Regions from separate parts of the Rhizobium sp. Leaf341 genome, predicted to be linked through region 1. Evidence: predicted binding sites of a transcription regulator. Region 1 holds the regulator's gene; each other region holds the start of a gene.
What was found. Region 1 encodes PhoB, which activates phosphate uptake and scavenging genes when phosphate is short. Its sites were predicted from a motif close to TGTCATNNANCTGTCAT; they were not measured.

Region 1 (7,028 bases):
CCCGCACGCCGCGCTCGTGGAACAGGCGATAGAGCAGCCGTTCCGTGCCGACGGTCGGATCGGTCAATTCGTCGGCGTCGATCGTCTCAACCATGACACGCGCCTCGTCCCAGAGGTCGTCGACACCACCCTCGAACGTCTCGGCTCCGTCCCCGCCATGCAGGTCCGGCTGGCGCATCCGGTCGGGCGCCTCCGGCAGAAACTGCGCGACCATGCCTCCGGCCCGCCAGCGGTGGCGCGGCTTGCCGTTCTCGTCGCGATCCAACAGCTCGGCAACGCCAAGGCGCACCTTGGTCGGGATCTGCTCCGACTGGCGGAAATAAACGCCGGCGATCTCCTCCAGCGAAGCGCCGTCCAGCGGAACGATGCCCTGGTAGCGCTGGGTGTATTCGCCCTGATCGATGGTGAAGGCAAGGATGCCCTGGCCGAGCAGATCCTGTGGATCGGTTTCGCCCTTGTCAATCGCGCTGGCCAGCGCCTCTTCGTCGTAGCGGGCATAAGCGCGCACGCGATCCGGCGTCGAGAAGTCGGCGACCACGAGATCGACCGGGCCATCGCTTTTCGTCTGGATGATGAGCTTGCCATCGAACTTCAGCGAAGTGCCGAGGAGGACGGTGAGCACCACCGTTTCCGCCACGAGGCGTGCGACCGGCAACGGATAATTGTGCCGTTCGAGGATCGCATCCAGCATGGGGCCAAGCTGAACGGCGCGACCGCGCACGTCGAGGCCCTCCACCTGAAAAGGCACGACGCGGTCATCGCCCGCGTAACCGAATTCGCCGAGATCTGGTCCTTTGTCCACCATGTCCATGCTCCTGATGCATGACCCGCCGCGGCGAGCCCGAACGCAGATGACGGCGCCCCGGACAGGTCCGGGTTTTGCACGCCACAACGCCATTCTATTGGATCGATATGAAATGCCAGCAAAAATCGTGACATTCCGCTTTGCACCTAGATCGGTGGCCGAATGCCGTTTTTCAAGGTTTTGACGATGCGCGTCGCAGGCAGGCTCTCAGAGCGCGCCCAGGCACCAGGCAAGGATCGACTTCTGGGCATGAAGGCGGTTTTCCGCCTCGTCGAACACCACGGACTGACGTCCGTCAATGACCTCGTCGGTCACTTCCTCGCCCCGATGCGCCGGCAGGCAGTGCATGAAGAGCGCGTTCTCGTCCGCCTTCGACATCAGCGCAGCATTGACCTGATAGGGCTGGAAGACGTTGTGTCCCCGGGCGCGATGCTCCTGGTTCATCGACACCCAGGTGTCCGTGACGACGCAATCGGCACCGGAGACCGTCTTTTCCGCGTCATGCGACAGGATCACGTTGCCGCCATTGTTGCGCGCCCAGTTGAGAATTTTGTCGTCGGGTTCGGAGCCGAGCGGCACCGCCATCTTCATCGTGTAGCCGAAACGCGCCGATCCCTCGATGAAGGAATGCAGCACGTTGTTGCCGTCGCCCGTCCAGGCAATGGTCTTGCCCTTTACCGGGCCGCTATGCTCTTCGAAAGTCATGATGTCGGCCATGATCTGGCAGGGATGCGTCGTGTCTGTCAGGGCATTGATGACCGGCACGGTCGCATGTTCGGCAAGCTCGAGCAGGCGGCTGTGGTCTGTCGTGCGGATCATGATGGCATCGACGTACCGAGAGAGAACCTTGGCCGTATCGCCGATCGTCTCGGCGCGACCGAGCTGCATTTCCGTGCCCGAAAGGAACAGCGTCTCGCCGCCGAGCTGGCGCATGCCGACGTCGAACGACACACGGGTTCGGGTGGAAGGCTTTTCGAAGATCATGGCGAGCATCTTGCCGGCCAGCGGCTTTTCCGCAGTCCCGGCCTTGGTCGCTGCCTTTCGCACCCGGGCATCATCGATGATGGAGCGCAGGTTCTCTGCCGACATGGCGGAGAGATCGAGGAAGTGGCGAGGTTCGGCCATGAAAATGCGGTGTCCTGTCCTTGTGCCCGGGGGCGGCTCCAAGGCGTTCTTGGAGCCTATGCCTTCTGCGCGGGCCGGCTGTCGGTAATCCTGATGTCGAAGGCGTCCAGATCACGCACGCGCGCGCTGTTTGACCGCCGTCAACGTTTCGCTGGCGCGTTCGATGCGGGCGAGACCCTCGCGGGCTTCGTCCGCGCTGGTGATCAGCGGCGGCAGCAGGCGGATGACGTTTTCCCCTGCGGGAACGGCCAGCATCTTCTCCGCCCGGATCGCCTTCAGCAGGTCGGCGGAGGGAACCGCCGCCTTGATGCCGAGCATGAGGCCTTCGCCGCGGATTTCCTCGATTACATCGGGGAAACGATCGGCAAGCGAGGCCAGCCCCTGACGGAAGACGAGTGCGACATCCCGCACATGCTCGAGAAACCCATCGCCGAGAACGACGTCCAGCACGGCATTGCCGATCGCCATGGCCAGCGGATTGCCGCCGTAGGTCGAACCATGCGTGCCCGCGACCATCCCCGAGGCGGCCTCTTCCGTGGCAAGGCAGGCGCCAAGCGGGAAGCCGCCGCCGATGCCCTTTGCGGCCGCGAGGATATCCGGAGATATGCCGGACCATTCATAGGCAAAGAGCTTGCCGGTTCGTCCGACGCCACACTGGACCTCATCGAAGATCAGCATCAGGCCGTGCTCGTCGCACAATGCGCGCAGCGCCTGCAGGAAGGCCTTGGGTGCCGGGCGTATCCCGCCCTCGCCCTGGATCGGCTCGATCAGGATCGCCGCGGTTTCCTCGGTGATCGCATCCTTGACGGCATCCAGGTCGGCAAAGGGGACCTGGACGAAGCCCGGTGCCTTGGGGCCGAAGCCTTCGAGATATTTCGCCTGGCCGCCGGCCGCGATCGTCGCGAGCGTGCGCCCGTGAAAGGCGCCCTCGAAGGTAATGACGTGGAAACGCTCCGGCCGGCCCTTGGAAAACTGGTAGCGGCGCGCCGTCTTGATGGCGCATTCCAGCGCTTCCGCACCGGAATTGGTGAAGAAGACCTTGTCCGCGAACGTGTTGTCGGTCAGACGCTTGGCGAGCTTTTCCTGCCCGGGAATCTCGTACAGATTGGAGAGATGCCAAACCTTTTCGGCCTGGTCCTTCAGCGCTGCGACGAGATGCGGATGCGCGTGGCCAAGGGAATTGACGGCGACACCTGCGGCGAAGTCGAGATAGCGCGACCCATCTTCCGCCACCAGCCAGACGCCCTCGCCGCGCTCGAAGCGCAGCGGCGCACGCATATAGGTCTCGTAAAGCGGGGTTGCCTCGGCCATCGTGCCTGTCTCCTCGTCCTGTCCGCACACTCTGCGGGGAAGGTTCGATCCGTTTTGCAGCGGCCGACAGCGCCGGCCCGAAATGAAAAATACCGCCCTGACGGCGGCGAGCGCACTATCGGTATTTCGGGTGCCGCTGTCAACAAAACTCCCGGAAAGACAGGCCTCGGATGCATTTTTCGAGCACGATGCTTTCCGGCAAAAAGGTCTTGCAAATATATCACGCGGCGACAGCAAGTTGGGGAAAACCCAAAAATCGATTCGGCGCGATTCCCGGGACTCTTGTCACGGAGTCACCCCGTCTCTACGTTACCAAGGAATTGCTAGACGCATGCGGCGGACCTAGTCACCAGAAGAGTCAAGGCGTTGCAGCTTCGGAGCCATCCGGAGCGCGGTGAGGGATTCGTCCTTTGGTACGGCCTGGAACGGAGACGACAATGAACTGGACTGACGAGCGGGTAGAGAGACTGAAGAAGCTCTGGGCCGAAGGGCTGAGCGCGAGCCAGATCGCGGCGCAGCTTGGTGGCGTCAGCCGCAACGCCGTCATCGGCAAGGTTCATCGCCTGTCGCTTCCGGGCCGCGCAAAGGCAGGCGGCGCCTCGCCGAGCGCAACCCGTCCCAAGCGCCCCGTCGTCGTTGCCCGTCCGGCAGCACCGGAAGCCGTGGTGGCGAGCACAGCCCCCCGCTCCGCCCCCCAGCGTTCGATGGCCCGCCCGGTCAGCGTGAACGTCATCGAAGATTCCGAAAGCGCATTCGCGCCGGAAACCGCACTGGCGGTAACGAACAGCGCAGGCAGCGCGACGGGCAGCAATGTCGTGGTGCCCATGTCCCGCAAGCTGGTGCTGACGCAGCTGACCGATCGCACCTGCAAGTGGCCGATCGGCGACCCGATGAAGGACGAATTCCACTTCTGCGGAAACGACTCCCCAGATAGCTCGCCCTACTGCACGTTCCACGCCAAGCTGGCCTATCAGCCCTCGGCCGAGCGCCGTCGCGCCCGATAAGAGAACGCCCTGCAGTCGGAACGCAAGAACGCCTTCTTCGCTCTGCGAGGAAGGCGTTTTCGCTTCAGGCCTCGGCCGGAGCACGCGCAGCGGGTAAGCAGCTTTGCTTCGCGACAGGCTCAGCTTTCCAGCGAGTAGCCCGCTCCGCGTACGGTGCGGATCACGTCCTGCATGTTGGAGAAGTTAAGCGCCTTGCGCAGGCGACCGACATGGACATCGACGGTGCGCTCGTCGACGTAGATATCGTGCCCCCAAACGCCATCGAGAAGCTGCGAGCGCGAGAAGACGCGGCCGGGCGACGACATGAAGAACTCGAGCAGACGAAATTCGGTCGGGCCGAGACGGACTTCCCGGGTCTTGCGGTGGACGCGGTGCGTCTCGCGGTCGAGCTCGATGTCGCCGCATTTCAAGAGCGACGACAGCACTTCCGGACGCGCGCGGCGGAGCATGGCTTTCACGCGGGCGATCAGTTCCGGCGTCGAGAACGGCTTGACGACATAATCATCGGCGCCGGTGGCAAGACCACGGACCCGCTCGCTTTCCTCGCCCCGTGCCGTCAGCATGATGATGGGAAGACGCTCCGTCTCGCTGCGCTGGCGAAGGCGCCGGCAGAGCTCGATGCCGGACACGCCGGGGAGCATCCAGTCGAGGATGAGCAGATCCGGCAGCCGTTCCTGCAAGCGAACCTCTGCCTCGTCGCCCCGATTGATGGTATCGACATCGAAACCTTCGGCCTCAAGATTGTACCGCAGCAGGACGCTCAGGGCTTCTTCATCTTCGACAACGGCTATTCTCGGCTGCATTTCTGGACTCCGTAGTGTCCTCGTCGCGTGACGAGGCCTTCGCCAGAACCCGAAGGCGGCGATCATCGTTGACAGTTCAGGCATTTCGGCAAGAGACCACCCTTCGGCCGCCATCCCCAACCTCGAGACAGCGACCGGTCTCAAGACCGAGGACGACGCCGCAGGATGGATTTCTCCCGCGCCGTTCGCTCAGGTGGAGAGTGCGCCGACAGTGTTCGACGAGTCGTCCTTCGGACGTTCGCCGAGCGGCTGCGCGCCGGTCGTCATGTAGTAGATCGTCTCAGCGATATTGGTCGCGTGGTCGCCGATGCGCTCGATGTTCTTGGCGCAGAACAGGAGATGCGTGCACGGGGTAATGTTGCGCGGATCCTCCATCATGTAGGTCAGGAGTTCGCGGAACAGCGAGGTGTAGATCGCGTCGATCTCGCCGTCTCGCTCCCGGATGGCCTTTGCCTTTTCCGCCGAGCGGGAGGCGTAGACATCCAGGACTTCCTTCAGCTGCATCAGCGTCAGTTCGGCCAGATGCTCAATCCCCCGCGCCAACTGGCGCGGCAGACTGGCACTGGAGACCGCGATGACGCGCTTGGCGGTGTTCTTGCCAAGATCGCCGACACGCTCGAGGTCGGCCGCAATGCGGATCGACCCCATGATCTCGCGCAGGTCGGCCGCCATCGGCTGCCGCTTGGCGATCGTGATGATGGCCTTCTCGCCGATCTGGCGCTCGGCGTCATCGAGCACGACGTCGTCGGAAATCACCTTCTGGGCGAGACCCAGATCGGCGTTGACCAGGGCCCGCACGGATTCGGCCACCATCTGCTCGGCAAGGCCGCCCATCTCGGAGATACGGCGGCTGAGATATTTCAGGTCTTCGTCATAGACGGATACGATATGGGTTGCCATGGATCCTGTCCTTGGAGTTCGGTCACGGGCACTTGTCTATCGGTCGCACGACCGGTCAGCCGAAGCGTCCCATGATGTAATCCTGCGTGCGCTGGTCGTCGGGATTGGTGAACATCTTGTCGGTATCGTTCTCCTCGACGAGATTGCCGAGATGGAACATGGCGGTGCGCTGCGAGACGCGGGCTGCCTGCTGCATGGAATGCGTGACGATCACGATCGTGTAGTTGGCGCGCAGTTCGTGGATGAGCTCCTCGACCTTGGCGGTGGCAATCGGGTCGAGCGCCGAGCAGGGTTCGTCCATCAGAATGACCTCAGGACTGACGGCAACGGCGCGTGCGATGCAGAGACGCTGCTGCTGACCACCGGAGAGACCGGTGCCGGATTCGTGCAGGCGATCCTTCACCTCGTTCCAGAGGCCGGCCTTCTGCAGGCTCTGCTCGACAATGGCGTCGAGTTCGGCCTTGCTGCGGGCAAGACCGTGGATCTTCGGGCCGTAGGTCACGTTTTCATAGATCGACTTCGGAAACGGATTGGGTTTCTGGAAGACCATGCCGACGCGGGCGCGCAGTTCGACCACGTCGATCGAGGGATCGTAGATATCACCGTCATCGAGCGTGATCTTGCCGGTGACCCGGCAATGATCGATCGTATCGTTCATGCGGTTCAGCGTCCGCAGAAAGGTCGACTTGCCGCAGCCCGACGGGCCGATCAGCGCCGTGACCGTATTCTCGCGGATGTTGAGGTTCACGTCGAACAGCGCGCGCTTCTCGCCGTAATAGACCGACACATCCTTGCCGATCATCTTGTGAGGGACAGCATTCATCTTCTGATCGACCGCCTTTTCGAGAGTCGCTTCTGACATCATGTTCATTGTTTTCTACCTCACTACCAGCGTCGTTCAAAGCGGCGCCGCAACAGGATCGCGCCAAGGTTCATGATCACCAGGAAGACCAGGAGCACGATGATCGCACCGGAGGTCCGCTCCACGAATGCACGTTCGGCTTCATTGGCCCACATGTAGATCTGGACCGGAAGGGCCGTCGAAGGTTCGAGCGGCGAGCCCGGGAAATCGACCACGAA
Region 2 (7,028 bases), 240 kb from region 1:
GCGGGCAAGACGTCTCGAAGCTCTCCATCGCCGAGCGCATCGACAACGGGCTCGTTCTCGTGCCGGAAGACCGGCAGCGGGACGGTCTGGTGCAGACGATGACGGTCGGCAGCAACCTGTCGCTCGCCAGCATCGGCGCCTTCACGAAGGGCCTCTTCACGTCCCGCCGCAGCGAAGCCGGCCTCGTCACCGATGCGATCCGCAAGGTCCACATCAAGACAGATGGCGGCGCGGCGCCGATCGGTTCGCTGTCAGGCGGCAATCAGCAGAAGGTCGTCATCGGCAAGATGCTCGCGACAAACCCGGAGGTCATGCTGCTCGACGAACCGAGTCGCGGCATCGACATCGGCGCGAAGTCGGAAGTCTTCAAGCTGCTCGCCGAGCGTGCCCGCCAGGGCCTCGCGGTGATCTATTCAACGTCGGAAGTGGGCGAATGCCTGAGCATCGCGCACCGCATCATCGTCATGCGCCGCGGCAAGATTTCCGCCGAATTCGGCTCCGACGTCACCAAGGAACTCATCATGGCGGCGTCCGGCGAAAAAGCCGGCGGCCATGGATCGGATGGGCACGAGCCCGAAACGAGGACGCACTGATCATGTCGGCAACCCCTTCCACCGCGACCGCTGCGCCGCCCCAGAAGAAGACGATGAATATCGGCCATCTCCTGCTTGAAGGCCGCGCCTTCTTCGCGCTGATCGCGATCATCATCGTGTTCTCGCTCATTTCGCCCTACTATTTCTCCGTCGCGAACTTCCTGATCATGTCGTCGCATGTCGCGATTTTCGGGATTCTCGCGATCGGCATGCTGCTCGTCATCCTGAATGGCGGCATCGACCTCTCGGTCGGCTCCACGCTCGGGCTCTCCGGTGTTGTGGCGGGCTATCTCATGCAGGGCGTCACGCTCAACCAGTTCGGCGTCGTGCTCTATCCGCCGGTCTGGGTCGTGGTCATCCTCACCTGCGCGCTCGGCGCGTTTGTCGGCGCCATCAACGGGGTACTGATCGCCTATCTCCGGGTTCCCGCCTTCGTGGCCACGCTCGGCGTGCTGTATGTCGCCCGCGGCGTCGCGCTGTTGATGACCAACGGTCTTACCTTCAACAATCTCGGCGGACGGCCGGAACTCGGCAATACCGGTTTCGACTGGCTGGGCTTCAACCGACTGTTCGGTGTCCCGATCGGCGTTCTCGTCCTTGCCCTCCTCGCCATCCTCTGCTTCGTTATGCTCAGCCGGTCGGCTTTCGGTCGCTGGCTCTACGCATCCGGGGGCAACGAGCGTGCAGCGGAGCTGTCGGGCGTGCCGGTCAAGCGGGTCAAGATCATCGTCTACGTGCTGTCGGGCGTCTGCGCGGCCATTGCCGGCCTCGTCCTGTCGTCGCAGCTCACCTCGGCCGGCCCCACGGCCGGAACCACCTACGAGCTGACGGCGATCGCCGCCGTCGTCATCGGTGGCGCGGCCCTGACCGGCGGACGCGGCACGATCGGCGGCACCATGCTCGGCGCCTTCGTCATCGGTTTCCTCTCGGACGGCCTCGTCATCATCGGCGTGTCCTCCTACTGGCAGACCGTCTTCACCGGCGCGGTCATCGTGCTCGCCGTCCTGCTCAACAGCATCCAGTACGGCCGCCGCCCGAAGTAAGAGGCGACCGACACACGACCTTCTCCGCATCACCGGCCTTCGCCTTTCGAGGAGAGGCAGAGGCCGGCCACGGACAAGCACCGCCGGGTGACCGGCACAACCGAACCGCATTTCAAACCGGGAGTGAGACCATGATGAAGACCGCAACCCGCCTCTTGATGGCAGCCGCAGCTGCCGCAACGATGTTCGCCAGCACCGCCTATGCCGAAGGCCTGATGACAGTGATCGTCAACGATCCGTCCAACCCCTACTGGCTGACCGAAGGCAATGTGGCAAAGGCCGCCGCTGAAAAGCTCGGCTATACCGCCACCGTCGGCGCACACAAGGGTGACACCAACACCGAAAGCAACCTGATCGACACCGCCATCACCAACAAGTCGGTCGCGATCATTCTGGATCCGGCCAATGCCGACGGCTCCGTCGGTGCGGTGAAGAAGGCCGTTGCCGCTGGCATCCCGGTCATTCTCGTCAATGCCGAGATCAACCAGGAAGGTCTCGCCAAGGCGCAGCTCGTGTCCAACAACGCTCAGGGTGCCGCCCTCGGTGCCACGCAGTGGGTGGAAGCCGTCGGCGACAAGGGCAAGTATGTCGAGCTCTTCGGCGCCCCCTCCGACAACAATGCTGCAACCCGCTCCAATGGTTACGAAACTGTCCTGACGCAGTATCCGGACCTCGAGAAGGTTGCCTCTGAGGTGGCTGACTGGGATCGCACCAAGGGCCACGACAAGATGCAGTCCATGCTGCAGGCAAACCCCGACATCAACGGCGTGATCTCGGGCAATGACGAAATGGCGCTCGGCGCCATCGCAGCGCTCAAGGAAGCCGGCAAGATCGCCAACGTCAAGGTCGGCGGCTTCGACGGTTCGCCGGATGCGGTCGCCGCCATCAAGGCCGGTGAACTGCAGTACACCGTTCTCCAGCCGGTCGCCGTCTTCTCGGAAGAAGCCGTGAAGCAGGCCGACAGCTTCATCAAGACAGGCGCGACGGGCGCCAAGTCCGAGAAGCAGCTATTCGATTGCCTGCTCATCACCAAGGACAACGTCGACAAGTACTCCGCACCGTTCGTCCTCGACAAGTAAGCCTCTCTGCGAGGAGGGCGCCGTCCGCGGCGCCCTCCTTTCGCGTTTATCCTCTCGCTGCTTCGCCCACTCGCCCCCAGCTTGCGAACGGGCTTTCCGTTGAAGGTTTCCCGCGCTAGGACGCACACAGCAACGGCGCCGCCGCGCGCTTGGCAACCACGACCAGAGGGGGCAATGGCATGACGAGCAAGACAATCGCCGGTCCGTTCATGTCCGAGCTTCCAAGCGACAGTCGCCATGCCCGCCAGATCGTGCGTCGCCAGCTGATCGCCGAGGCGGTCATGGCCGAGGGGTCGATGCGGATCGAGGATCTGACCGACCGTTTCGGCATCAGCCTGATGACGGCGCACCGGGATGTCGATGAACTCGTCAGCCGCGGCCTGTTCCGCAAGACACGTGGCATCGTGACCGCCGCCCCAACGAGCTTGATCGAATCCAGTGACGTCTACCGCTCGAGCCGCCAGGCCCGCGAGAAGGCTGCGATCGCCCAAGCCGCGATGACCTTCATCGAGCCGGGCCAGGCGATCTTCTTCGATGACAGCACGACCGTGCTGCAGATGGCTCATCACCTGCCCGAAAAAGTGCCGCTGACGGTCATCACTAACTCCCTCAATCTCATGAACGAGCTGAAGGCCGTGCCGGACGTCACGTTGCTTGGCCTCGGCGGGCAGTTCTACAACTGGTGCAACGCCTTCATGGGGCGCATGACCATTCGCGAAATCGAAAAACTGCGTGCCGATACGGTGTTCATGTCGATGTCGGCCATTCTCGACGATGTCGCCTTTCACCAATCGCCGGAAATGGTGGAAACAAAGCGGGCCATGTTCGACTGCGCCGCCATGCGGATCCTTCTGGCGGACCACACGAAATTTGAGCGCCGGGCACTCTATTCCTTCGCCGCGCTCACCGAGTTCGATCTCGTGATCGTTGACGACAACATCGCGCCCGAACATCTGGAGCGCATGCGCTCCAAGGGCATCAACCTGATGATCGCGCCCGTGGATCGGCCAAAGGCCGCGCGGTAGCGGTTTCGCCCAGAGCATTCACAACCGACGGAACGCGGTTCGGCGTTCGATCCTGCGGCGCCCCTTTTTTTACAGGAAAGGTCTAGCGAGCGCTGTCCGGGTTGGAAAAGACGAGTTCCATGCGATCCGCGAGGAAGCGGGTACGGATCGCCTGCACAGGCCGACCTTCCAGGTCCACGTCGACAGCATTGGCAACGAGCACGATGGCATCGGCGGCGCAGGACAGCGCATCGGCATCCGTCGCAGCGATCCGTTCGGCCGTCAGACGCGTCTCGCGCCGGCGATAATCCGAAAGACCGCAACGCTGAAGGGCCTGGGTGATCGAGCCTTCCTGTGCATAGGCGGCGATGATGCCGGGGAAGCGCTCGGCGGAGAAATGGGAGGTGGAGCGCGACAGAGGCACGCCATCCACCACGGCCATATGGTCCAGCCGGTGGAGCGGAGCGCCGGGGGCGAGCCCGAGCAGCCGTGCCATGACCATATCCGCCACCACTTTCTGCGACCCGACGAGACGCCCCGAGGGTTCCAACGACTGCCGCATCATGTTCTCGGAGAAACGCGCCCGCGTGCCGATCGGATAGGAGATCCGCGGCTCGACGGGATTGACGAAGGTTCCGCGGCCACGTTCCGCCCGCACGATCCCCTCCGCCGCCAAAGCCGCGATGGCGCGACGCACTGTATGGCGATTGACGCCGTAGTCCGCTGCCAGGTCCGTCTCTGGGGGCAGACGCGCGGTCACCGCGCCCGACGTGATCGAAGCGCGGATTCCGTCCGCCACGCGCCGCCAGCGTGAAACGCCATCGTCCTGCCTGTCCATGACATTTCCTTCCCGCACAGCCACGCCGCTTGTCACAGCGGCGTCATGGTTTTCGGGTTATAAGTCGCCATGAGATTGGTTGTCTATACAAATAGACAAATAGGATTCAGAATGAGTAGAGCTGATGAGAAGCCGGGCCGCAAACGCGCCCTCGACGCGATGGCATCCATGCCGGCCCAGCTGCTGTGCGAACGCTACGGCACGATCGCAGCGGCCGCACCACGGGCAATCCCTGTGCGCGGTCCGGAAATCGGTGCGGTGATGGTCCGCGGGCGGATCGGCGGCGGCGGGGCACCCTTCAATCTCGGCGAAGCAAGTGTAACGCGGGCAACCGTCAAGCTCGACAGCGGCGAGGTCGGCCACGCCATCCTTCTCGGCCGGGACTTGAAGAAGGCGCGCATGGTCGCCCATCTCGATGCGCTCGGGCAGCGTACGGAATGGCAGCCCGTGATCGAAGCGGATGTCGTCGCGCCGGCGCTTTTGCTCGAGACCGCTGCCCGCCGGCGGCGCGCGGAAGAAACGGAAGCAACGCGCGTCGACTTCTTCACGCTGGTTCGGGGAGAAGATCGATGAGCCTTGCCTTTGTCGATGGCGGTTTCGCCGAACCTGTGTTCGGGTCACAGCACGCCTTTCGGGCGCTGATGGATGCCTTTGCGCGCCCGGGCAGCATCGCCGACCTCTCCGGCCTTGCGGTTCCGCCCGCCCCCATGTCGCCGGCTGCGGGCGCGTTTCTGCTCGCGCTCGCTGATCAGGACACGCCGGTGTTCTTTGAGACGGACATGCCGGATGCACAAGCCTGGGTTGGCTTTCACACCGGCGCGACTGTTACCCGCGACGCGCCATCTGCCCGCTTCGTTCACCTTTCCGATGCCGGTGACGCCGCTGCCTGGAACCGTTTTGCGCGCGGCACCGCCGAGTATCCGGATCGCTCGGCATCGCTGCTGCTGCCGGTCGCTGGCCTGCGTGGCGGCCAAAGCCTCATTCTCAAGGGGCCGGGCATCGAGACGACGCGTGAGATTGCGCCGCAGGGTCTGCCGAGGGGCTTTGCCGATGTCATGGCCGCCAACCGTGCCGGCTTTCCGCTCGGTTTCGATCTCGTCCTCGTCGCGGGCGGCGAGGCGCTGGCCCTGCCCCGCACCACACGCATCGAAGAGGTCTGAGCCATGTATGTTGCCGTCAAGGGCGGGGAAGCCGCTATCGAAAAGGCGCACCGGCTGCTGGCCGACCGACGCCGCGGGGATCGCTCCGTTCCCGCGCTCTCTCTGGAACAGGTCGCCGGCCAGCTTTCGCTCGCCGTGGATCGCGTCATGGCCGAGGGGTCGCTGTATGATCCGGACCTGGCCGCCATGGCCGTCCGCCAATCGCGCGGCGACCTGATCGAGGCGATCTTCCTCATCCGTGCCTACCGCACCACGCTGCCCCGCTTTGGTGCGACGCGTCCGGTGGAAACGGCGGCCATGCGGATCGAACGACGCGTTTCGGCCACCTACAAGGACATTCCGGGCGGACAGCTGCTCGGACCGACCTTCGACTACACCCATCGCCTGATCGACCCGGACATGGCCGGCGACCATCCCGTCGCACCCGGTGCGCTTCGCGAAATGGCCGGCGATGCCGCCTATCCCCGGGTAACGGATATCCTGAACGACGAAGGCCTGATCGAGCCGGATGTCGCGTCGGATGTCGAACCCCGCGATCTGACCCGCGATCCGACCGGCTTTCCCGCCGGTCGCGACCTGAGACTTCAGGCGCTGGCACGCGGCGACGAAGGGTTTCTTCTGTCGCTCGGCTATTCGACCCAGCGCGGCTACGGGCGCACGCATCCCTTTGTCGGGGAAGTGCGCATCGGCCTCGTCGATCTGGAGATCGACCTGCCCGAGCTAGGCTTTGCCGTCAACATCGGCGCGATCCGCGTGACGGAATGCCAGATGGTGTCGCAGTTCAAGGGCGGCGGCGAGAACGGCCCGCGCTTCACGCGCGGCTATGGTCTGGTCTTTGGCCAGTCGGAACGCAAGGCCATGGCAATGAGTCTCGTTGACCGTGCGCTCCGTGCAGACGAGTTCGACGAGAACCGCGTGGCGCCGGCACAGGACGAGGAATTCGTTCTCTCCCATTGCGACAATGTCGAAGCGACCGGCTTTGTCGAGCATTTGAAGCTGCCGCATTACGTGGATTTCCAGGCCGAACTCGACCTGCTGCGCATGCTGCGGCGGGAACATGCCGCGAAGACGACCGCAGAGACGGACCGACAGGAGGCCGCGGAATGACCCTGCCCACCTACAACTTCGCCTATCTGGACGAGCAGACCAAGCGCATGATCCGCCGCGCGATCCTGAAAGGCATCGCCATCCCTGGCTATCAGGTGCCTTTCGCCTCCCGTGAAATGCCGATGCCCTACGGCTGGGGCACGGGCGGCGTACAGGTGACGGCCGCCATTCTCGGGCCGGACGACGTTCTCAAGGTGATCGACC
Region 3 (7,028 bases), on a different contig from region 1:
CGGCAACTATCACCCCGTCACCGCCAAGATCTACACCGATCTCTCCTTCTTCACCTGCTCGCCCGTCGTCGGCCACGACATGGCGAACATCTTCAACTTCATCACCGGCTATGGCGAGCCCGAGGCCGGGATGAAGCTGGCGATTTCGCCGCACACGCTGCGTCCGCGCATCCTCCAGCATATCGAGGAGGAGATCGCGCATGCCGGGGCCGGTCGCCCGGCATCGATCTGGATGAAGATGAATTCGCTGGTCGATCCGGAGATCATCGACGCGCTCTACCGCGCGAGCCGCGCCGGCGTCGAGGTCGAGCTCATCGTCCGCGGCATCTGCTGCCTGCGTCCGCAGGTGCCCGGCCTGTCGGACAACATCCGCGTCAAGTCGATCGTCGGGCGCTTTCTCGAGCACAGCCGCATCTTCTGTTTCGGCAATGGCCATGCTCTTCCCTCCGAGCATGCGCTTGTGTATATCGGCTCGGCGGACATGATGCCGCGCAACCTGGACCGGCGTGTCGAGACCCTCGTACCTCTCGTCAACCGGACCGTGCACGAACAGGTCCTGTCGCAGATCATGCTGGCAAATCTCATCGATAATCAGCAGAGCTACGAAATTCTCGAGGACGGCACCTCGCGACGGATCTCGGTGTCCAAGGACAGCGAGCCGTTCAATGCGCAAGTCTACTTCATGACCAATCCCAGCCTGTCCGGCCGGGGCGAGGCCCTGAAGTCGAGTGCGCCCAAGGTTATCGCCGGCTGGGACAGCGACCGCAGAAAGTAAAGCTGGACCCGTATGGTAGAATCCGAAGCTCAGGGGCGCTTGCCTGGCATCGCTCCTGTTTCCGTCGTCGATATCGGGTCCAACTCGATCCGGCTCGTGATCTATGAGGGCCTCAACCGTTCGCCTGCGGTCCTGTTCAACGAAAAGGTCATGTGCGGCCTCGGCAAGGGCATCGACGCCACCGGGCAGATGGACGCCGAAAGCGTCGAGCGGGCCCTGAAGGCGTTGCACCGCTTCAAGGCGCTGGCGACCCAGGCGCGCGCTTCCACCGGCTTCGTGCTGGCGACGGCCGCAGCGCGCGATGCCTCCAACGGTCCCGACTTCATCCGCCGCGCCGAGCACATTCTCGGACAGAAGATCCGCGTCCTCTCGGGCGAGGAAGAGGCCTATTTCTCCGCCCTCGGCATCGTCAGCGGCTATCATGATCCCGATGGGGTCGTTGGCGATCTCGGCGGCGGCTCGCTGGAGCTGGTCGATGTCGTCGGCCGCACGATCGGCACCGGCATCACGCTGCCGCTCGGCGGCATCCGGCTGTCGGAACATGCCGGCGGATCGCTGGAACGGGCCCGCGCCTATGTTCGCAAGACGGTGAAGAACGTCGACGTTCTGAAACGCGGTGCCGGGCGCAATTTCTATGCCGTCGGCGGCACCTGGCGCTCCATCGCCAAGCTGCATATGGAGCTCAGCGACTACCCGCTGCACATGATGCAGGGCTATGAGATGAGCTTCGAGGAGGCCATGAACTTCCTGCCGGAGGTGATCGAGCCCAAGGACGTCAAGATCCCCGCCTTTGCCGCGATTTCGCGCAGCCGCCGCAATCTCTTGCCGTATGGCGCGATCGCGCTGCAGGAGACGATCGCGCTCCTGAAGCCCGCGCGCATCTCGTTCTCGGCGCTCGGCGTGCGCGAAGGCTACCTGTTCTCGCTGCTGTCGGAGCAGGCCCGCAATGCCGATCCATTGCTGACGGCCGCCTCCGAACTCGCCATCCTCAGGGCTCGATCGCCCGAGCATGCCCGCGAACTGGCCCAATGGACAGGGCGGGTCCTGCCGGTTTTCGGCGTCGAGGAAACCGAGGAAGAGGCGCGCTACCGCCAGGCCGCCTGCCTGCTGGCCGACATTTCCTGGCGGGCGCATCCCGACTATCGCGGGCTGCAGGCGCTGAACATCATCGCCCATTCCACCTTTTCCGGCATCACCCATGCCGGCCGCGCCTATATCGCGCTTGCCAATTATTACCGGCATGACGGGCTGAACGACAACGGCGCCACCAGCCCGCTCTCCACCATCACCCCGGCGCGCATGCTGGAACAGGCCAAGATCCTCGGCGCGCTGTTGCGCGTGGCCTATCTCTTCTCGGCCTCGATGCCGGGTGTCGTGCGGAACCTCACGATCCAGCCGTCGACGGCGCCGAACATCGATCTCGATTTCGTGGTGCCGGCAGCCTACAGCGAATTTGCCGGCGAGCGCCTCGAAGGCCGCCTGCAGCAGCTGGCCAAGCAGACCGGCAAGCGCATCGCCTTCCGGTTCCAGTAGTTCCCGATCTTGACGGGGAGGGCGGTGCAACCATCCTCCCCGTCTTGAAGGCCCGTCTTTCCGGCCCGACTTGCCAGCAAGTCGCCAAAGGCCGGCCGCTGGCCTATTCGGCCTTGAGGAACTCGGCCACGTCGAGCAGCACGAATTCGTTGTCGTCGGCCTTGTCCAAGGCGCGGCCGGCCGAGAACGGCAGGTTGTTGTCGTTGCCGACGATGATGTGGGTGTCGTCGATCCGGTCGACGTTCTCGATCGTGACGAAGGGCATGCCGTAGACGCCGGGGGTGCCGCCCTGCCGGTTTTTGCCCTCGGGATCGGCAATAGCGAGGAGATCGATATAGCCGATCTTGCGGACGGCCTTGCCCACATTCGCCGCGCTCATGTCGATCTTGTAGACGCGCTTCAGCTTGGCCGGGGTCGCAAAGCAGTCCGGCTTCGGTGCCTTCGGATCGGCGCACGCCTTGTCGGGCGTTCCCGCGCCGTTGTCGCGCTCGATCACCAGGGCTGTCGTGTCGTCCAGCATGTTGAAATCGCCGATCGCCTCGCCGCCGCTTGCCAGAGGATAGAGCCAGCTGCGACCCGTCCATGCCTTGCTGGCGGCATCGAGTTCCAGGATGCGGAGCGCCGGATGCCCGTCCGCCTGCTCGACGGTCGCGGCGTCGGTCCAGATCGGACCCTCCAGCAGGCCGTAGAGCTTCGTGCCGTCCGGCGAAAGGGCGAGCCCCTCGAAGCCGCCGGAGCGCTTCAGGTTGAACGTCGGCATCGGCTTCGACGGGTCCGCCTGGACCGTGAGGACGGGATTGTCCGGCGACAGCACCGGCTTGTCCCCGGATACCGTCGGCACCACGTCCGTCAGGCGTCCGTCGCGCGTGAATTTCAGGATCCATGGGCCGAATTCCTCGCCGACGAAGAAACCGTCGGCCACCGGCTGGATCGATTCGACGTCGAAATCGGCCCCGGTCAGGTAGCGCGTCGCCGCGCCTTCCATGACGATCGGGAAGGGGGCCTTCCGGTCGGGGTCGGACAGGAACACGGTTTCGAGCGGAGTGACCGTGCCGGCGGCCCAGTCGATGCGGATATGGTGGAGCATGAGCATGGCGTCGCTCGAATTGAGCTTGGATCCGAAGCCGTTGTCCGACAGCGTCCAGAACGTGCCGTCGCCAACTGCCTTGATGCCGGAGAAGCCCTGCATCGGCTGGCCGTCGAATGGCAGCGACAGCCCGGTCGGGCGGACGCCATCCTTGCCGGGAACCGTGGCGAGGCCGGACGCGCGCTTGCGATCCGGGGTCGTGAACTTGCCGGACGTCTGCAGGTGCTCCGGTGCATCCGCCGGCGCCTTGATGATGGTCTCGGCGGGCAGGACGGCCTGTCCGGCGAGCGTGGCCGGAAACCGGCGCTCCTCTGCCTTGGCGGCTGTCGCGAAGGCCGCAGAGGCCAGCAGGAGGGCCAGGGTCGCGGTGGCTGAAAATCGCATGTCGGTATCCTCGGTCATGAAACGAACGAGACAGCGCGTACAGGCACCGAATGATGATGCCGCGACGGTTTGATGACGGATGCATGACGTCTCGCGGTCGGATGGAGGCCGGCCCGCGGGCCGGCTCCGGCATCAACCGCGCGACAGGGCGGCCCAGCGGCCGGGCGTCATGCCATGGGCCGTCTTGAAATGCCGGGTGAAGTGCGCCTGATCGGCAAACCCCGTCTCCAGGGCGATGTCGGCGAGCGGTCGCCCCGCGCGGATGAGGGCGCGCGCCTCCTGCAGCCGGCGCATGACCAGGTAGCGATGCGGGCTCGTGCCGAGGCGCGCGCGAAACTGGCGGGCGAGGGCGAAGCGGCCGAGCCCGGTCACGGCTTCCAGATCCGCCGACGTGACAGGCTGGCCATGACAGGTCTGGAGAAAGTCGCAGGCGCGCCGCACGGCCGTTTCGTCGACCCTGACCCCGCCGGCCTGCCGCAGTCTCGCGTGCCGCGACAGCCCGTCGGCAACGGCGCTGAGGAGTTCGGCGCAGTGGAGATCGTCGAGCTCGCCATCGAGGTCGCGCATCGCATCCGCAAGGCTTGCCCAGAGCGCGGGATCCGAGAAGACCGGCGACGCCACGAAAGGCAGATCGCGGCGGCCCAGCGCGTCGATCAGCCGTTCGGGCGGCAGATACAGCATCCGGTAGCGCAGCCCATCCTCCGTCGCGGCCCCGCCGTCATGCACCTCGTCGGGATGCAGGACGATGATGTTGCCCGGTGCGCTGTAGCGCACCTCGCCGCGGTAGCGAAACGTCTGGACGCCGTGCAGCGTCAGACCAAGCGCAGAGGTGTCGTGCCGGTGGGGCGCAAAGGCATTGCCGCGGAACGCGGCTTCGATGCGCTCGATGCCGGTCCCTTGCGCGATGCGGATGCGGTCCGTCATCGGCGCGGTGGTGGCCGATCCGCACGAACGTTCAAGATCGCCGCCTGCGCCATCGGCTAGAGACGCAGCGGGCGCAGTCGGCGCCCTGTATCCGAGAATGGAGTTCGCCGTCATGTTCGAAACCAAATTCGTCATCGTGTTGCGCGAGGATCTCGCCGTCTGGCAGAAGCTGAACGTCACCGCTTTTCTCACGAGCGGCATCGTCGGTGCAAAGCCCGACCTGATCGGCGAAGCCTATCGCGATGCCGACGGCAACGTCTACAATGCATTGAGCATCCAGCCGATCATCGTCCTGTCGGCAGGGGCAGACCTTTTGCGCACCATCCTCGCCCGCACGCTGGAGCGCGACGTCCGGTCGTCGCTCTATATCGAGGAGATGTTTGCCACCGGCCACGACGCGGCCAACCGGGCGGCGTTTGCAGCGTTCGCACCCGACCGCGCCAAGGTCGTCGGCCTTGCCTTGCATGCCGACAAGAAGATCGTCGACAAGATCGTCAAGGGCGCAAAGCTTCACCCGTAGAGGCGGTGCTCGCCCACGCGGCACTGGCCCAAGCCGCAGCGGGAGGATCGCCCGGTGCAAAGGCCGTGGATCAGAGTTCCACGGCTTCGATCTTGCGGTCCACGAAGCGCAACGCCACATCGCCCTGGATCAGCTTCAGCGCGATGTCCCCGAACAGCTCGCGACGCCAGCCTTTCAGCGCGCCGACATCGGCTTTCTCGCCTTCGGAGGCGATGCGTTCGATATCGTCGCTGTTGGCGATGATCTTGGCGGCGACGCCCTGTTTCTCGGCAACAAGCTTCAGCAGGACCTTGAGCAGTTCGATCGCGGCGGCGGCGCCTTCGCTCGTCTGGTTCTGGCGGGGCAGGCGCGGCATGTCGGCCTTGGGCAAGGCGAGCGCCTCGTTGACGGCCTCGATGATCGCGCCGCCCGCGCTGGAGCGTTCCCAGCCCTTGGGCACCGTGCGCAGTCGCGACATGGCCTCGGCATCCTTCGGCTGCTGCTGGGCGATCTCGTAGAGCGCGTCGTCCTTCAGCACGCGGCCGCGCGGCACGTTGCGGGATCTCGCCTCGCGTTCGCGCCAGGCGGCGATGCGCTGCAGCACGGCAAGCTCGATCGGCTTTTTCAGCCGCATCTTCAGCCGCTGCCAGGCATCGTCCGGATGCATGTCGTAGGTCTCGCGCGATTCGAGCACCGCCATCTCTTCCGTCAGCCACAGCGAGCGGCCTTCGCGCTCCAGCTCGGCCTTGAGGTGGTGATAGACGTCGCGCAGATGGGTGACGTCGGCCAAGGCATAGTCGAGCTGCTTGTCCGTCAGCGGCCGGCGGCTCCAGTCGGTGAAGCGTGAGGACTTGTCGATATGCTCGCCCTTGATGCGGCTGACGAGCTGGTCGTAGGAAACGCTGTCGCCGAAGCCGCAGACCATCGCCGCCACCTGCGTGTCGAAGATCGGATGCGGAATAAGGCCGCCGAGATGGAAGATGATCTCGATGTCCTGCCGCGCGGCATGAAACACCTTGATGATCTCGGGATTGGCCATCAGCGCGAAGAACGGGGCGAGGTCGAGGCCCTTGGCGAGCGGATCGACGATCACGGCGATATCCGGGCCCGCCATCTGGATCAGGCAGAGCTGCGGCCAGAACGTCGTCTCGCGCAGGAATTCTGTGTCGATCGTCAGATAAGGCGCCGTCGCCAGCGTGTCGCAGGCTGCCTGCAGCGCCGCAGTCGTATCGATAATGTCCATCGGATCTCCGGGGATGTGGAGGCGGGTTTTCTTTCTCTTCTCTTTTGATGCGGGGATGTCAACCAAGCGACATGAAAAAGCCGCGATTCGGCAGGCGCCGACCTGCCGTCAGACGATCCGGAGAAACGAGGACATGCCCGTCTTCTGATGCTCGATGATGTGGCAATGAAGCATCCAGTCCCCGGGATTGTCGGCAACCAGCGCAAGTTCCGCCTGCTCGTCCGGCTGCAGCAAAATCGTGTCCGTCGGCGGCGGCAGGATGGTGCGCTTGTTCGACGACAGGATGTGGAACGTCAGCCCGTGCAGGTGGATCGGATGCGCATGCGGCGTGCGGTTGGCGATCTCGAAGACGTAGCTCTGTCCAAGCTTCAACTCCGCGAGCGGCGCGACCGGGTCCGGCGTATCGCCCGGCCACGGCACCTTGTTGATGGCCCAGAACGTATAGCCGAGCGAGCCACAGATGCTGGTCCCGGCGGTGTGCTCGGCCGTTGCCGTGACGTCGAGCGGAATGCGCTGCGCGGACGCGATGTCCGGCTGCGCGATCGGGTTGGCCGCGAGCGGCCCGGCATCGCGCTGGTCGCGT
Region 4 (7,028 bases), on a different contig from region 1:
ATGGCCGAACTGGAAGACAAGATCAACAAGGCCAAGCTCTCCAAGGAGGCGCGGGAAAAAGCCGACGCCGAGATGAAGAAGCTGCGCCAGATGAGCCCGATGTCGGCGGAAGCCACCGTCGTGCGCAACTATCTGGACTGGCTGACGGGCATTCCGTGGAACAAGAAGTCGAAGGTCAAGACCGATCTCAACGCGGCCGAAAAGGTGCTGGAGCTCGATCACTTCGGCCTCGACAAGGTCAAGGAACGCATCGTCGAGTATCTCGCCGTGCAGGCGCGCTCCGCCAAGATCAAGGGCCCCATCCTGTGCCTCGTCGGTCCTCCGGGCGTCGGCAAGACGTCGCTCGCCCGGTCGATCGCCAAGGCGACCGGCCGCGAATACATCCGCATGGCACTGGGTGGCGTTCGTGACGAGGCCGAGATCCGCGGCCACCGCCGGACCTATATCGGCTCGATGCCCGGCAAGGTCATCCAGTCGATGAAGAAGGCCAAGAAGTCCAACCCGCTCTTCCTGCTCGATGAAATCGACAAGATGGGCCAGGACTTCCGAGGCGATCCGTCGTCGGCCCTGCTCGAGGTTCTCGATCCGGAACAGAACGCCACGTTCATGGACCACTACCTGGAGGTCGAATACGACCTTTCGAACGTGATGTTCATCACGACGGCGAACACGCTGAACATTCCGGCGCCCTTGATGGACCGCATGGAAGTGATCCGCATCGCCGGCTACACGGAAGAGGAAAAGCTGGAGATTGCAAAGCGGCACCTCCTGCCCAAGGCGATCGCCGATCATGCCCTGAAGCCCGCCGAATTCTCGGTGACGGACGGCGCGTTGATGGCGGTCATCCAGACCTATACCCGCGAGGCGGGCGTCCGCTCCTTCGAGCGCGAGCTGATGAAGCTCGCCCGCAAGGCGGTCACCGAGATCCTCAAGGGCAAGGCCACCAGCATCGAGGTGACGGCCGAGAACATCCATGACTATCTGGGCGTTCCGCGCTTCCGCCACGGCGAAGCCGAGCGCACCGACCAGGTGGGCGTGGTCACGGGTCTGGCCTGGACCGAGGTCGGCGGCGAACTGCTGACGATCGAAGGCGTGATGATGCCCGGCAAGGGCCGCATGACGGTGACGGGCAACCTGAAGGACGTGATGAAGGAATCGATTTCGGCGGCAGCCTCCTATGTCCGCTCGCGCGCCATCGACTTCGGCATCGAGCCGCCGCGTTTCGACACGAGCGACATCCACGTCCACGTTCCCGAAGGGGCGACCCCGAAGGATGGTCCCTCGGCCGGCGTTGCGATGGCCACCGCCATCGTCTCGATCATGACGGGCATTCCGGTCGACAAGAACGTGGCCATGACAGGGGAAATCACCCTGCGCGGCCGGGTTCTGCCCATCGGCGGCCTGAAGGAAAAGCTTCTCGCGGCCCTGCGCGGCGGGATCAAGAAGGTGCTGATCCCGGAAGAAAACGCCAAGGATCTGGCGGAAATTCCGGATAATGTGAAGAACAACATGGAAATCATTCCCGTGTCGCTGATTGGCGAGGTTCTCAAGCACGCTCTGGTCCGCATGCCCGAAGCCATCGAGTGGGATCCGGCGAAGAACGCCGCGCCGGTCAAGGTTGCGGACGATACGGACGAAACCACAGCGGGTTTCGCCCACTGAAGATACAGGCCCGGGGGAGCAAACGCTTCGCTCCCCCGGTGCTCTCCGACCGGTCTCGCAAGGGGCAGGGGCGCGAGGGTTCGGCTCTCCCTGGAGGGCGCCTGCACCGTTATCCATCGCTTTATCAGTGGAAGACCGGCCTTTGTGCCGGTCTTTTTTCGTAAAATGCACCGCAAAGCCTTGCATTTCCGGGCATTCGGCGCGATTGGGTTGCCAAGGCGACCGCTGCGACGATGGTACGGTCGCCCGAAAACAAGTCGTTTCGGACCAAGTTGAAAGGGTGGAAACATGAACAAGAATGAGCTCGTATCGGCTGTTGCCGAAAAGGCCGGCATCACGAACAAGGAGGCTGCCGCCTCTGTCGAAGCACTGTTCGACGTGATCCAGGGTGAACTGAAGAACGGCGGCGACGTACGCCTCGTCGGCTTCGGCAACTTCACCGTCAGCCGTCGCGAAGCCTCCAAGGGCCGCAACCCCTCCACCGGTGCGGAAGTCGATATTCCCGCGCGCAACGTTCCGAAGTTTGCGGCCGGCAAGGGCCTCAAGGACGCGGTCAACTCCTAAGGCCTTGCGATCCCCGGGGCGGCGTCAACGCTTCGCCTCAGGGGTCGTGACATCAGCGTTCGGCGCCGGCATTCCCAAGGGAACCCCGGCAGACCGCGCGCTTCAAGCGGCGCTGCGATGCGGGATCAGGGGCTTCTCCCGGTCCTGCCATCCGCCAGCAACAGGAGAGGGCTCAGGCCGCTCTCCTCGTCTTCCGGCCCGGGTCATCCCGGGCCTTTTTCGTTCCTGTCATTCCCCTGTCATATGGGCACGCCAGAAATCCGGCAGGTGCCGCGACCAGTCTGCCGGCACCGCGGCTTGGACGCCGCGATCATGTCGAGGGGATGTCTCATGAAAACCGTATCCGTCACCGCCGCGCTCGCGGCCCTGCTTGCGGCCTCGGTGGCCGGCCCCGCGTCTGCGGAGCCCGTCTTCAACCGCATCGCGTCCTTCGCCGTGGCGGACAACCTGCCGGCCGGGGTCGATCGCAAGACGGTGACCTCTGCCGAAATTGTCACGGCCACCGACGACGGAATGACGCTGGTCTATTCCGACAGCCCCCAGAAGGCGATCGGCTTCATCGACATCACGAACCCTGCGTCACCGAAGGCGGGCGGCGTCGTCCGCTTCGACGGCGAGCCGACCTCCGTGACGGTTGCCGGCCCGAAGGCCCTCGTTGCCGTCAATACGAGCCCGAACCGCGCCAATCCGTCAGGCAGGCTTGCGGCGGTCGACATTGCAAGCCGCGCCGTGACGGCGGCTTGCGAACTGGGTGGCCAGCCGGACTCGGTTGCGGTGAACAAGGACCGGACGCTCGCCGCCATTGCGATCGAGAACGAGCGCGACGAAGAGGTGAACGACGGCGCGCTGCCGCAGATGCCGGCCGGCGATCTGGTCATCGTGAAGCTCAACGACGGCGTGCCCGACTGCGCCACCATCCGCCATGTCGCCTTGACCGGTCTGGCCGACGTCGGCGGCGAGGATCCGGAACCGGAGTTCGTCGCCTTCAACAGTCGCGACCAGATCGCACTGACGCTGCAGGAAAACAACCATATCGTCATCCTCGACGGGCGCTCCGGTAAGGTCGTCTCGCATTTCTCGGCCGGCACGGTGGATCTTGACGGCATCGACACGAAGCGGGACGGCAAGCTTTCCTTCACCGGCACGCTGAAGGGCGTGGCCCGGGAGCCGGATGCGGTCAAGTGGCTCGACGACGACAGGCTGGTTGTCGCCAACGAGGGAGACTGGAAGGGCGGTGCGCGCGGTTTCACCATCTTCGATACCCGCGGCACGGTGCTCTTCGAGGCCGGCGCCAGCCTGGAGCATGCGGCGGCGGCCGTGGGTCACTATCCCGAGAAGCGTTCCGCGGCGAAGGGCATCGAGCCCGAGGGGCTGGTAGCGGCGACCTTCGGCGATGATCGGCTGTTCTTCGTGCTCGCCGAGCGGGCATCGCTCGTCGGTGTCTACAAGGATACCGGCGCCGAGCCGCACCTGCTCCAGCTTCTGCCGTCGGGCATCTCGCCGGAAGGCGGCGTGGCCATTCCAGGCCGAAACCTGCTGGTCACCGCCAACGAGGCCGACCTCGTCGAAGACGGGGCGGCGCGCTCGCACGTTATGATCTACGAGCGCAAGGAGGGCAAGCCGGCCTATCCGCAACTCCGCTCCGCAGAGAAGGACGGCGTGCCGATCGGCTTTGGCGCTCTCTCGGGTCTGGCGGCCGTGCCGGGTGCGCCCGGCAAGCTCTATGCCGTCAGCGACAGCGTCTATGGCGCCGAACCGCGCATCTTCACCATCGATGCGACGAAGAGCCCGGCTGAGATCACGGATGCGCTGACCATCACCCGCGACGGCGCACCGGCGCAGAAGCTCGACATCGAGGGCATCGTCGCGACGGAGGATGGCTTCTGGCTGGCATCCGAAGGCAATGCCGACAAGCTGGTGCCGCATGCGCTCTACCAGGTCAACGCCAAGGGCCAGATCAAGAAGGAAATCCCGCTTCCCGAAGAGCTGCGCGCCGCAGAGACCCGCTACGGTTTCGAAGGCATCGCCGTTGCCGGAAAGGGCGATGATACGACCCTGTGGATGGCGGTGCAGCGCGAATGGAAGGACGACGAGAAAGGCTTCGTCAAGCTCGTCTCCTACACGCCGAAATCGGGGGAATGGGGCGCCGTGCGCTATCCTCTCGAGACGACGGGCGAGGGCTGGGTCGGCCTATCCGAAATCACGATCTACGGCGACAACGCCTATGTCATCGAACGCGACAATCTCGTCGGACAGGCCGCGAAACTGAAGAAGATCTTCCGGGTGTCACTCGCCCAACTGAAGCCGGCCAAGCTCGGTGGTCCGCTGCCGGTCGTCGCCAAGGAGGAATTCCGGGATCTGCTCCCCGATCTGAAGGCGCTGAACGGCTACGTGCTCGACAAGGTCGAGGGTTTTGCGATCGACGGGACGGGCACCGGCTATGTCGTCACCGACAATGATGGCGTCGATGACAGCTCGGGCGAGACGATGTTCTGGACCATCGGCACGATCAACGCGATGTGACCGCTGTCGGAGGACAGGACCGGGCCTCGTGCCCGGTTCCTCTTGGCCGTCCGGCGTTCGTCCTGGCCCTCCGGCCGGTGCGATGACCCGATGGCCCGATCGCGTTGGCGCAGCGCCAGCTGTCGGCGCTCAGGCCTCGTGCGCCGTCACCGACGCCATGGCGGCCTCGTCCTGCTCGCGCCGCTCGCGGATTTCGTCCGTGCGACGGACCAGCTTGCTGACGATGTCGTGCAGCTGGTCGAGCTGCTCGTCGTCCAGTGCCGAAAAGATTTCCTCGATCAGCTGTTTGCGCGGATGTTCCGCGGCCTCGAGCGCGATCCGGCCGACATCGGTAATGGACACGATCTTGGCGCGGCGATCCTCGGGGTCCGGCTGGCGGACCACCAGCTTGTCGCGCTCCAGTCCGTCGATGGCTTCAGTCACCGTGCGGGGCGCGAAGTTGAGCGCGCAGGCGATATCCGTCGAGCGGCAGGGACCGAGCTTGTTCAGGAAGAACAGGAACTTGCTGCGGGCCAGCGACACGCCTTCCTCCGTCATCGACTGGTTGATGAGCCGGTGGACGCGATGATAGAGCTCGAACAGCTTGTCGGAGACGTCGAATGTCGTTTTCATCACGTGGAGATGGACGTTATGAGGGCCCATGTCAAATGCCTTCGCGGCGATCTGAAACCGGGTCGCGTGAAAGTGGATCGGGGTTCCTGAAGAGCAACACAAGCCGCCGGAGCCCATGCGCCACAGCATCCGGCCAGTGAGGGCGTGTGCAGGTCGGAAGGTGACCGCCCGGTGGAAAGACGACGGCGAGAACGCCGAAACGATTGACGTCCGTGCGCTGGCAGGGCCATGGTCGGGCATGGCTTTCCGCTTCATTCATACCGCAGACCTTCACCTTGATTCTCCTCTCCGCAGTCTGGCGCTCCGCAACGGGGAGCTCGCAGAGCATGTCCGCGGTGCCACCCGCGCCGCGCTGACGGCCATCGTCGATCTCTGCATCGCAGAGGCCGTCGATGCCCTCCTGATCGCGGGGGACCTCTACGACGGGTCGCAGACCTCGATGAACACGGCCCTGTTCCTGATGGGCGAGATGCGCCGGCTGGAGACGGCCGGCGTGCGGGTCTTCGTCATTCGCGGCAATCACGACAACCAGTCGGCCATTCGCCGCGAATTGACCTTTCCCGACAACGTTCATGTCTTTTCCAACCGTGCGAAATCCGTCAAGGCGGCGACCCTGGCCGACGGGCGCGCCGTCTATATCCACGGGATCGGCTTCGACCAGCCGCATGCGCCCGACAGCCTCCTGCCGTCCTTTCCCGGGCCTCAGCCGGAGGCCGTCAATATCGGTATGCTGCACACGAGTCTGGCCGGGGCGCCCGGCCACGATCTCTACGCCCCGTGCAGCGTGACGGAGCTTGTCGCGCACGGCTTCGATTACTGGGCGCTCGGCCACGTGCATCATCGCCTCGTCCACAGCGAAAGGCCGCTGATCGTCATGCCGGGGATGCCGCAGGGCCGCGACATCAACGAAGCCGGTCCGAAGAGCGTGACGCTCGTCACCGTCGGTGAAGGGGGCGACATCCGTCACGACGAACGACGTATCGGCAGCGCCGTGTTCGAGCGGGCGATCGTCGACCTGACAGGCATCTCGGAATGGCGGGCGCTGCTCGCCCGGATCGGCGACGATCTCGCGCGCCGCGTCGCGGCGGCGGGTGCGCAGCATCTCATTCTGCGCCTGCAGCTGACGGGCACCACCGCGCTTGCCTACCGGCTCAAGCGCGATCCCGGCTTTCTGACGGATGAGGTGACCGGGCTTGCCAATGCCTTGCCCGGCTGCTGGGTGGAGAAGATCGAGATCGACTGCCAGGCGCCTGATCTTGCGACGACCCCCGGCCATGACGCCGCGACGGGTCTCGACCCGGCTGCGGAACTCTCGGTGCTGATCCATCGCGACGTGCTCGGCGCACACGGGTTTCGCCAGCAGGCGGCCGACCTGATGGCCGAGCTTCTCGGCCAGCTGCCGCGCGAATTGCGGGAGACCTTCGGTACGGATGAAGCCGCTGTCGAGGCGCTGCTGGCCGAGATCGCGCGCGACGGCAGCGACGAGGTGCTGGCGCATGTGCGGGCCGGCGAAGGGGATCTCTGATGCGTCTGTCCGCCCTCGATCTCGTCCGCTATGGAAAATTCACCGGCAAGCAGCTCCATTTCGGCCCAGCCCGGCCCGGCAAGCCGGACCTTCATCTGGTCTACGGACCGAACGAGGCCGGCAAGTCGACATTGTTTTCGGC

Region 2: phnF (phosphonate metabolism transcriptional regulator PhnF) is a predicted target of PhoB. The motif match lies at 4,588-4,604, and genes of this name have one in related genera.
Region 3: ASG03_RS10455 (esterase-like activity of phytase family protein) is a predicted target of PhoB. The motif match lies at 3,852-3,868, and genes of this name have one in related genera.
Region 4: ASG03_RS10845 (esterase-like activity of phytase family protein) is a predicted target of PhoB. The motif match lies at 2,453-2,469, and genes of this name have one in related genera.

What each region holds. Positions count from the first base shown of each region.
Region 1 covers NZ_LMPE01000003.1:704,634-711,661, forward strand. Annotated here, with positions in the region: gene ASG03_RS04905 (Hsp33 family molecular chaperone) at 1-805, opposite strand, end outside; gene argF (ornithine carbamoyltransferase) at 1,013-1,930, opposite strand; gene ASG03_RS04915 (aspartate aminotransferase family protein) at 2,042-3,241, opposite strand; gene ASG03_RS04920 (GcrA family cell cycle regulator) at 3,679-4,245, shown strand; gene phoB (phosphate regulon transcriptional regulator PhoB) at 4,365-5,048, opposite strand; gene phoU (phosphate signaling complex protein PhoU) at 5,238-5,948, opposite strand; gene pstB (phosphate ABC transporter ATP-binding protein PstB) at 6,004-6,819, opposite strand; gene pstA (phosphate ABC transporter permease PstA) at 6,834-7,028, opposite strand, start outside.
Region 2 covers NZ_LMPE01000003.1:940,084-947,111, forward strand. Annotated here, with positions in the region: gene ASG03_RS06015 (sugar ABC transporter ATP-binding protein) at 1-593, shown strand, start outside; gene ASG03_RS06020 (ABC transporter permease) at 596-1,636, shown strand; gene ASG03_RS06025 (D-ribose ABC transporter substrate-binding protein) at 1,768-2,715, shown strand; gene ASG03_RS06030 (DeoR/GlpR family DNA-binding transcription regulator) at 2,895-3,740, shown strand; gene phnF (phosphonate metabolism transcriptional regulator PhnF) at 3,823-4,557, opposite strand; gene phnG (phosphonate C-P lyase system protein PhnG) at 4,669-5,130, shown strand; gene phnH (phosphonate C-P lyase system protein PhnH) at 5,127-5,717, shown strand; gene ASG03_RS06050 (carbon-phosphorus lyase complex subunit PhnI) at 5,721-6,824, shown strand; gene ASG03_RS06055 (alpha-D-ribose 1-methylphosphonate 5-phosphate C-P-lyase PhnJ) at 6,821-7,028, shown strand, end outside.
Region 3 covers NZ_LMPE01000010.1:138,345-145,372, forward strand. Annotated here, with positions in the region: gene ASG03_RS10445 (RNA degradosome polyphosphate kinase) at 1-775, shown strand, start outside; gene ppx (exopolyphosphatase) at 788-2,308, shown strand; gene ASG03_RS10455 (esterase-like activity of phytase family protein) at 2,412-3,779, opposite strand; gene ASG03_RS10460 (AraC family transcriptional regulator) at 3,912-4,817, opposite strand; gene ASG03_RS10465 (DUF2000 family protein) at 4,816-5,223, shown strand; gene rnd (ribonuclease D) at 5,294-6,439, opposite strand; gene ASG03_RS10475 (multicopper oxidase family protein) at 6,554-7,028, opposite strand, start outside.
Region 4 covers NZ_LMPE01000010.1:220,187-227,214, forward strand. Annotated here, with positions in the region: gene lon (endopeptidase La) at 1-1,662, shown strand, start outside; gene hupB (DNA-binding protein HupB) at 1,951-2,226, shown strand; gene ASG03_RS10845 (esterase-like activity of phytase family protein) at 2,557-4,749, shown strand; gene ASG03_RS10850 (MarR family winged helix-turn-helix transcriptional regulator) at 4,879-5,361, opposite strand; gene ASG03_RS10855 (metallophosphoesterase family protein) at 5,600-6,886, shown strand; gene ASG03_RS10860 (ATP-binding protein) at 6,886-7,028, shown strand, end outside.